Regions from separate parts of the Paenibacillus sp. FSL F4-0236 genome, predicted to be linked through region 2. Evidence: riboswitches for the same ligand, from Rfam matches in the RefSeq annotation. Region 2 holds a riboswitch; the other holds the start of a gene.
The links. A riboswitch is a leader RNA that binds a small molecule or an ion and turns the genes downstream of it on or off. The one in region 2 is predicted to bind thiamine pyrophosphate.
Positions count from the first base shown of each region.

Region 1: linked by a shared signal. The riboswitch ahead of NSQ29_RS14600 (ABC transporter ATP-binding protein) and the one ahead of NSQ29_RS25335 (ABC transporter substrate-binding protein) in region 2 are both predicted to bind thiamine pyrophosphate.

Region 1 covers NZ_JBBOBK010000001.1:3,204,298-3,208,919, reverse strand. Annotated here, with positions in the region: gene NSQ29_RS14610 (ABC transporter substrate-binding protein) at 1-951, opposite strand, end outside; gene NSQ29_RS14605 (ABC transporter permease) at 948-1,721, opposite strand; gene NSQ29_RS14600 (ABC transporter ATP-binding protein) at 1,702-2,397, opposite strand; TPP riboswitch at 2,663-2,766, opposite strand; gene NSQ29_RS14595 (amino acid ABC transporter substrate-binding protein) at 2,990-3,826, shown strand; gene NSQ29_RS14590 (amino acid ABC transporter permease) at 3,878-4,546, shown strand; gene NSQ29_RS14585 (amino acid ABC transporter ATP-binding protein) at 4,561-4,622, shown strand, end outside.
Region 2 covers NZ_JBBOBK010000001.1:5,673,072-5,677,693, reverse strand. Annotated here, with positions in the region: gene NSQ29_RS25345 (ABC transporter permease) at 1-263, opposite strand, end outside; gene NSQ29_RS25340 (thiamine-binding protein) at 260-553, opposite strand; gene NSQ29_RS25335 (ABC transporter substrate-binding protein) at 851-1,903, opposite strand; TPP riboswitch at 2,064-2,174, opposite strand; gene NSQ29_RS25330 (hypothetical protein) at 2,324-3,775, opposite strand; gene NSQ29_RS25325 (MFS transporter) at 3,856-4,622, opposite strand, start outside.

The DNA.
Region 1 (4,622 bases), 2.5 Mb from region 2:
AGACGCTGGCGCTTGATATCCAAAATCTTGATCACCCGCATTCATTAGCGGTAGTAGAATCGCCAGGCTCTTCTCTTCAATTTGCTTATCGAGTGGAAAGGTCTCATCTTCGTGTGCAAGCAGCAAATTTAACGCTTTTTCCGGATTATCCTGCACAAATTGTTGTCCTTTTGTAATTGTATTTACAAACTTTTTGAAATAGGATTCAGAATTTTGTATTCCTTGATCGCTGGCGACAAGGACTAGCTCATAATAATCGGGGACTCCGTAATCCGTGGGATTGAACGAGTTCACGGGATGACCTTCTTTTTCCAAGATTAATTGTTCGTGGTTAATGAACCCTCCCATAATGGCATCCACTTGCCCCGTCGCAATCGCCGGAATAAGGTCAAAGCCTACGTCGATTAATTTGCTGGCCTTAGGGTCACCCCCATCGTTCTGGATCATCGTACGAATCATGGCTTCATAAAGAGGAATGGAAGAATACCCAATCTGTTTACCTGTGAGGTCTTTGGGACTATGAATGTCACCAGCCTGAGGTACCATTAAATGATTAAGCGGATGCCTCACAATCGCTGCAATCGAACGTACTGGAATGTTCTCACTGCGTGCCATGAGCACCTGAGGTTGATAGCTAAGCGCTAAATCGATTTGATTCGCTGCTACAAGCTTCAGTGCGTCATTGCTGTCTGCGGGCATTTGGATCTCTACGTCCAGACCTTCCTCTTGGAAATAACCATTCTGCTCAGCAGCATATAAAAAAGAGTGAACGGCATTGGGATACCAATCGAGCATAATCGTCAGCTTGTGCGTTTGTTTAATTTCGTTATTAGATGAATTAGCAGGAGGACTACTTACATTGGATGCTTTTCCGCAACTGGTGAAGATTAGGAGTGAACATATGAGAAATACGGGAATAAGCCATTTTCTTTGGAAATTAAAATCATTCATTGCTTAGATCCTCTTTTCTTTAAAAATAATGGTTCGAGCAGAGCTATCATCAGAAACAACACTACACCGAGCGCGGACAACAGAAATACAGCGGCGAACATTTCGGCACTTTGCATATTTCCGGCCATCCTTCTGCTAAAGTAACCGAGTCCTTTGCTGCCGCCGAGCCATTCGCCGATGGTTGCTCCAATCACGCAGTACACAATGGATAGCTTTAGTCCTGAGAAAAAAGAGGGCAGCGCCAGCGGGATTTGGGTTTTAGCAAGCAGTTGCCAGCGGTTTGCGCCAAATGTTAACAATAAGTCTTTGTAGGCTGGACCACTTGTACGAAGTCCGTCATATGTACTCACAACGACTGGAAAAAAAGCAGTTAGAAACACAACAGCCACTTTGCTCCACAGCGTATACCCTAACCACATAATAAAAATGGGGGATAGCGCGATTAACGGGATCGTCTGACTGATAATAAGGAACGGATAGATGGCCTTTTCAAGGGGGCGAAATAAGAACATTCCGGTGCCCAGCAGTGAACCACAGATAACCGAGAGAACAAAACCTACCAATATTTCCTGCAGTGTCGCCATTAAATGCGGTCTGAGTAATTGCCTGTGTTCGATCAATGCGATACCTATTGAAGAAGGTGCAGGTAGGATAAAGGCTGGAATCAAGTGAAGACGAACAGCTGATTCCCAGATCACAAGAATGAACAATAGCAGTAGAATGAAGGGGCCGTAATTGTTTAAATATTTTTTAAAAGGTATGGGATGCATACAGTCTCCGCTCCAACTCTTCCCGTAACGCTATAAACCGGGGTTCATAGTTCATCTTGTAATGTCTTGGCCTCGGTAAATCAACGACGATCTCCTGTAATTCGCTATGCACGCCTCCAGACAATAAATAAATCCGATCGCTTAGTAACAGCGCTTCCTCTAGATCATGGGTGATGAGCATCGCAGTTTGATCCAGCTCATCCCAAAGCTCCAACAGCCAACGGTGTATCTCACGTTTGTTCATAGCGTCGAGCGCTCCAAATGGCTCATCTAACAGCATAAGACCGGCCCCGCCGCCAGCTACAAGCGTTCGTAGAAATGCGACTCGCTGTTTCATGCCACCCGATAGCTCATGGGGATAAGCCCTCTCTACATCGGCCAAACCGAAGCGTGACAGCATTTCCCGAATGTGAGAGATCGTCTGTTGTTTACTAAACCTTGGTTTAATCTCCCAGGGCAAAAGACAGTTGTCGAGCACGGTTCTCCAAGGCAGCAGCAAATCCTGCTGAGGCATGTATGCGATCTGACCTAAGCGAGTAGAGGATGACGAGTTCGAATGAATTTTTATTTTCCCATGAGTGGGTTCGAGTAAGCCTGCTATAGTTTTGAAAAGCGTACTTTTTCCGCATCCGCTAGCCCCAATGACAGAAACAAACTCACCTTGCCTGATATCCATGGATAGATCTGCGAATACAGGGGGTTGTTCTGATTCCGGAAAAGAGTAGGTTAAGCCTTGAATGGATAGGATTGTCGTGATGATCGAACCTCCTAAAAATTTGTGAGCGTTGGCTTCTTGGAAAGCATCGTACAAAACTTGCTTCGAAAGCCTACGCTTAAGTTTTGTGATTGATTGTAAACAAATAAAGACCCATTCATTTCCGGTGGGAAATAAATGGGTCAAAAAGTTCATTCAGCATAGGAACACTAAAAATGCATGGGATGAAAATTCTGCTCCACTTCCCTCCGCTGGTATGATCCAGATCAGGTTCCAAGGGTCCGGAGCTTGAAGCTCCGTCTCAGTCGGCCGACTCCCCTAGTGAAATAACAGGTCCATATTTAATTTGTTTATAAATATACCATATCTTTCTGAGATGTAAAGAGAGGATCTTGTGAAGGATTATTCTAAGAATGGGTAATATAAGGGTAGAGATTTACCTAATATTACAATTCCGATGAATATAATCGGAAAAAATCATTGACGGTAAACATCAGCCAGTGTAGTATACAATTTACCGGATGAATTCCGGGTAAAGAGAGGGGAATTAATAATGAAAAAACTAAGTTTAACTATTCTATTGGCGTTAACCGTGGTGTTTGTAGCGGCCTGCGGCAATAATTCGAATACCGATACTTCTAAAAATTCTTCAGCTGGAACGAATGGTGGAAATACAGCCACTGCGCAAAACAGCCTGGAAGCTGTTAAAGCTAGCGGCAAATTGCGTATAGGAACAGAAGGGACGTATGCACCCTTTACTTATCATGACGCTTCGGGGAAACTGACCGGCTTTGACGTAGAAATTGCTGAGGAAGTAGCGAAGCGCCTCGGTGTTGAACCAGAATTTTTTGAGACACAGTGGGACGGTATTTTTGCTGGGATGGATGCCAAGCGTTTTGATGTTATTTTTAACGAAGTATCCATTAATGAAGATCGTAAAGTGAAATATGATTTCTCTGAACCGTATATCGTATCTAAAGCGGTATTGATAGTGAGTGAAAACAATGAGGATATCAAAACATTTGCAGATCTTAAGGGTAAAAAAGCTGGACAATCTCTAACCAGTAACCTGTCCGATATCGCCCGTGAGAACGGTGCTGAAATCGTTGCTACAGACGGTTTCAATCAAGCGATGGACCTATTGACCTCAGGCCGTATTGATGCGACTGTAAATGATGGTTTGTCTTATCTGGACCTGAAAAAGCAAAAGCCTGATGTGAAAATAAAAGTGGTAGATGAGATTCCTGACGGTTCGCAAAGCGCAGCTGTTTTCTTAAAAGGCAACGATGAGTTGGTAAAAGCAGTGAGTGATGCAATTGTTGAAATGAAGAGCGATGGCACATACTTAAAGATTTCTGAGAAATACTTTGGTGCTGACGTTTCAAAATAATACAAGGTTTCAGAAGCTAACCAGCTTGGAGCCAAAAAAGGATGTCTAAAAATGGATGACCGCAAAATACAAATTTTCTTAGATTCACTGCTACCCCTGCTAAAAGCTGGGGTGGCTTTTACCATTCCTTTGGCATTGATATCATTTGCACTGGGACTGATCTTAGCGATATTGACTGCATTAGCTCGTCTCTCCCCGTGGGTACTTCCGAAGCTGATCGCTCGCTTTTATGTATGGGTCATTCGTGGAACCCCTTTGTTGGTACAACTGTTTATTATTTTCTATGGTTTGCCGGCAGTTGGAATCGTGCTCGACCCTTTCATAGCCGCGACCATTGGATTTACGCTTAGTGTAGGAGCTTATTCATCAGAAATCATACGTGCTGCTATCCTGTCTATACATAAAGGTCAGTGGGAAGCGGCCTTCTCCGTTGGGATGACTCGTGCCCAGGCACTGCGCCGCGTTATACTGCCACAAGCTGCCCGTGTTTCTGTTCCGCCGTTATCGAATTCCTTTATTAGCTTGGTCAAAGACACTTCACTGGCAGCGACCATTACCTATACGGAGATGTTCAGAACAGCACAGCAGGTTGCTTCCACCTCCTATGAGCCACTGCTGATCTATTGCGAGGCAGGATTGTTCTATTTACTATTCTGCTCAGTGTTATCAGCACTGCAAAATTACTTGGAGAAACGACTGAGTCGTTACTCTGCGAGCTAAAGGGGGAGACAATTATGATTGAAATACTTAATTTGCATAAATCCTTCGGTGAGCTGCAGGTATTAAAGGGCATTGA
Region 2 (4,622 bases):
GCCCAAGGTAAAAGATGCAAAAGTAGAGCGACGATCAAGCCTACACCTGTACCAATAGGAAAACCGATTAATGTGAGTCGGAGCGTAGCCATCGTATGAGCCCAGAGACCTGAGGCATTACTGGTGGATTCGCGAGCAATATCAGCAGGACTCGGCAGAATCCAGGATTCGATATGGAATAGAGAAACAGATAACTGCCATACGGTTAAAAAGAAGACGACCGCCACAAGGGGCGGCCATATTAGCTTCCAGGTCGATCTCACGGCCGATATTTCTCCGTCAATTTATCCATGCTGATTCCGTTAGGGTTATGAGCGATTTTGATTTGGGAGATCACGCTTGGACTACCTGCCTCGATCAGCGCCTCCTGCATTTGACGTACAACCTCCAGAAGCTCGCTCAGTTCACCTTCCATAGTAGTTTCCAGTGGATTCACCTGATGTTTAACGCCGGATTTTTGAATAACTTCAATCGCTTTATCTACGTATGGGATGGAGTCCTCATTGTTTGGAGTCTTAGGAATTACTTGAATGCTTAATAATGTATTAGCCACAATAATCAATCCTCTCATTTTATAATGTAAGTTAAAAAGTCAACTTTGATAACGAAGTGTTTTCAGGAAGCAGATTCGGCGTCGAATCTTGAACGAACTTGGGAAGTCCGGTACTCACGTAGCACATCACTACGCTCCGTTCCTCCTTCCTCAAGTAACGTTCAACCTTCTTGGTTCTGAAAGCTGACTTTTTGAACTCTCATTGAAATAGGTAAGTTCAAGAAGCCAACTTTGAAAACGAAGTAATTCAGGAAGCAGATTCGGCGTCGAATCTTGAACGAACTTGGGAAGTCCGGTCTACTCCGCCGGTAAAAAATCATTCGTGAATGCACTAGCTGCATCCAGCGGTTTGTCCAGCAGCTTCAAATCATACATCCAGTCGCCGTAATTCTGCCAGACCTCGGTTTTTTGCTCTCCCCAGCGTGGGGCGTCGTCCTTATATTTCGGGCTAAGCCATTTTTGGCTAGCTAGGACAAGCTCGGCATCAAGGTCAGGCACAGCCTTGGATAATGTAGCGGCAGCCTCTTCTGGATGATCAATCGCATATTGATAACCCTTCGATGTGGCTTTCAGGAAAGCCTTCACCAAATCTGGATTCTCAGAAATCTGCTTCTCACTCGTGGTCAGCACAGGGGTGTAATAATCGAGCTGAGGCGCATAATCCTTCAAGTAGAGCATATCCAGAGGCTCACCACGCAGTTCGGCTTCAATACCGGTCCAAGCGTAGAAGATCCAAGCGAAATCAATGTCACGTTTGACTGCAGTAAAATAGTCAGCTTCACCAATACTGATTAGCTTCACCTTTTTCACATCGCCACCAACAGGGTCCATGATCGCCTTCATGGCTGCTTCCTCAGCGGGAGAGCCCCAACCTCCGTAAGTTTTACCCTCAAAATCTTTTGGTGATTTAATCTTGCGATCCACTGGAGCGGCGAATCCCGAAGTATTATGCTGAATAATGGCTGCAATCGAGACAAGGGGAACGCCTTGTAGACGAGCTAGAGTCAATCCTTCCTGAGCGCTGATTCCAAAAGCAGCTTCGCCAGAGGTAACCATAGTATCAGAACCCGCTGCGCCAGGTTGAACGATTTCTACATCCAGACCTTCTTCCGCGTAATAACCAAGATCCTTGGCTACGTATAGACCGGTGTGGTTCGTATTCGGTGTCCAATCCAGTGCAACCTTAACTTTGGTAAGCTCTTTTGGAGCATTTGATCCGGTCGCTGCATTCGATTCCGCAGCATTTCCTTTGTTTCTTCCGGCTGTATTCCCATTGTTGCTGCCGCATCCGGCAATCGCAAGAATGAGCATACAGGTGAGGCTAAGCATAAGTACTTTTTTGACTTGCATGTCTTCTTCTCTCCTTTAAGGTTGCCAGATCCCGTCATCCAACATGAACCATAAAGTGTAGTATGTACATTTCTTCTACATCTTTTGTGATCTACACAAAAAAAGCGCCCCGAGTGATCGGGACGCTGGCTTGGCGCAAGGTTAGTAAAGGTCACAGGGACCAAAACCAATTGGCGATTCCTACGCTGGCATTATCCAGATCAGGTATAAGGGTCAGTATCTTGTGGGATACAATCTCAGCCGGCCAATTCCAGCACCCCTGGTTCTATGAAGTTAACGGGTATTTCTCGCTTAAACGCTAATCGTCTTTATAAGGACGCTGAAGGCGTTTATGCTTGCATACGGTGTATTATAGACGGCTGTTCTCGGAATGTCTAGTAGCATGCTCCTAAATTTTTCAAATCTCTCCGTCCGTTTTCATTAATCCAGATCTTTATGTTTCTTGCGATGACGCCGCTTAAGCTCAGTAACCAGAGCACCTAGCGTAAGGACAACACTGATCATTATCCCGCTCATAATCACGAAAAGAGCAAGAAACTCAAAGGGGGAATAGCTAACCATCTTACTCCATTGAATCTTTCCATCCAGATCGTCAATGACTTGATTCATGCCATAAATCCCACTTACCACCGTAAATACAGTGAGGATCATCAGCAGATTATCCCGGCGCTTCGACTGGAACTTATCTTGATACTGAAAAAGGTCAGTCAAGGTTTCTTTTACTTCCTCGAACAGAGCGTCGTTCCCGTATACTTTACGCAGCTGAAGAAAAATCTCCCGTCCTTGCGACTGTGAAATCAGCTCCAAGAAATAGAACTTTGCCGAGAATTTATTAATCGAGTAGATTAAATTATCGATCTCATCATAATCGTGGTTTATGCGTAGTCGGGAATGCATATTTGCCAGCTTTAGCAGAACGATTTTGTGGAAAATATTGAGTAGAAATCCGTAATAATATTGCCCGTACATCTGGTTGGCGAGGCTAACGGCGATCTTTGGTTCAGCTCGGGTTAGACAGCAAAAGGTCTGCTCATTCATCATATAATACGAGTCTGGGCCCCATCGATTATAGGAATGCTCATGACAGTAGTTCGCAATATACGCTGGATCGCTGGCACTGGCATAGGGCTTCCCGTTCAGATCAATTCCATCAAGCTGAGAGGCGCGATAGCGTATATTTATACTAATCTCATCAGAATCCCCTTCACTCTGAAAGCCATAAAAGGCTTGCACCTGCATTCTTTCATCTACGAAAAAGGGAAGGGTCTCGAAATAAGCCCCATTGATATCCGAGTGATCCAGAAAAGGCTCCAGTCCATCCACCAGATTTCGGAAGACAAAATCCTCTACCATCTCATAGGTCTGTTCCCCGCAATGGATATAGGTGTAGTCATCCTGTACGAAGGTATTCTCAAGCGTCCGGAAGCGGTCCGCGAATTCCAGTGCAATACTAAAGGGAATCGAATCCCCCTCAAGCTGGACACGTATCGTCACAAATCCAAGCTGAAAAGGACATATGAATATATCCGTCGAGAGAATTTTAAAAAATATAGACTGCTGAGGAATCTCTAGAATACAGTCCAGATTATTGACTCTGGAAAAGCGGCGGAAAGAGTCTACATCCTTCTTGCGTGGAAAAAGAATGTGTGCAGCAAACGGTAAATAGGTGCGCTCCATCCGTTCATGGGAAACACAGTGATCTTCTCCGTAATAGGCATTTTCTAACTCTTTATTATCCAGAAAAAAACGTGTGAAGCCATCATCCTGCAATTGTTGGATAAGCTTCTTAGAATCACCCTTTTTTATTGAAAAGGGAAAAATAAACTGCATAAGCGCAGTATGTAATAAAGGCTCAGTTGAAAGCTTATCCATTCATCGTCCATCCTTGTGCTCAGAATATGCTTATAGATGACATTACCCTAAAAGGATTAGGTTGATACCATTTTAACATTCTAAATACTGGAACTCTTTCTTTGGACTGCTTGCCTGGATTGGAACCTCCATGCGGCAATGCTCAGCAAGAACAAGAAGGCGGCAAAACCGGCAAGTAATCCAGCAGTTTGTACCACCTTTAGATGGTCCATAGACCAGCCCATGAATAGGGGCAGCAGAGCTCCACCGACACCTCCAGCAGCGATCATTATGCTGGGTGTTGATTCTTCGGCTCCTGGCAGCATCTTGCTGGAGAAGACTAAAGCTATGGAGAAAATACCGGACATAAATAGCCCAAGTAGCATAATTACGATGAATGCAGCTAATAGATTATCTGTGAACGGAAAAAGAGCCAGCAGTAACAAGGTCAGTAAACAGCTACTTAAAATATATACACGGTAAGAAATTTTCTCTGCAATCACTCCAGCAAACAATCTTCCCGTAGACATAGCTAGCCAAAAGAAAGTGACTGTCAGCGCCGCCGCAGATTCTGTCATCCCTAGCTTGGCGATAAAGATGGCGGGCATAAAGTTGACCAGACTCATCTCCGTACCTACATAAAGAAAGAAGAAAAGGATGAAGATGCCCAGCAGAATCCATTGTTTCCCTTTATACGGAAGCTGTTTGCTGGACTGCGAGGAATGTGCGGATGCTGAGACTTTGCGAGGTGCTCGCTCGTCCAGTATGCGCTGCAGATTCCCAAAATGGCCTCTTCCCCAGAGGATGAGAGAAAGTAATGAGAAGCCAGCGACAATTAGGAATGCTAATCTCCATGCTCCGGTAGCAA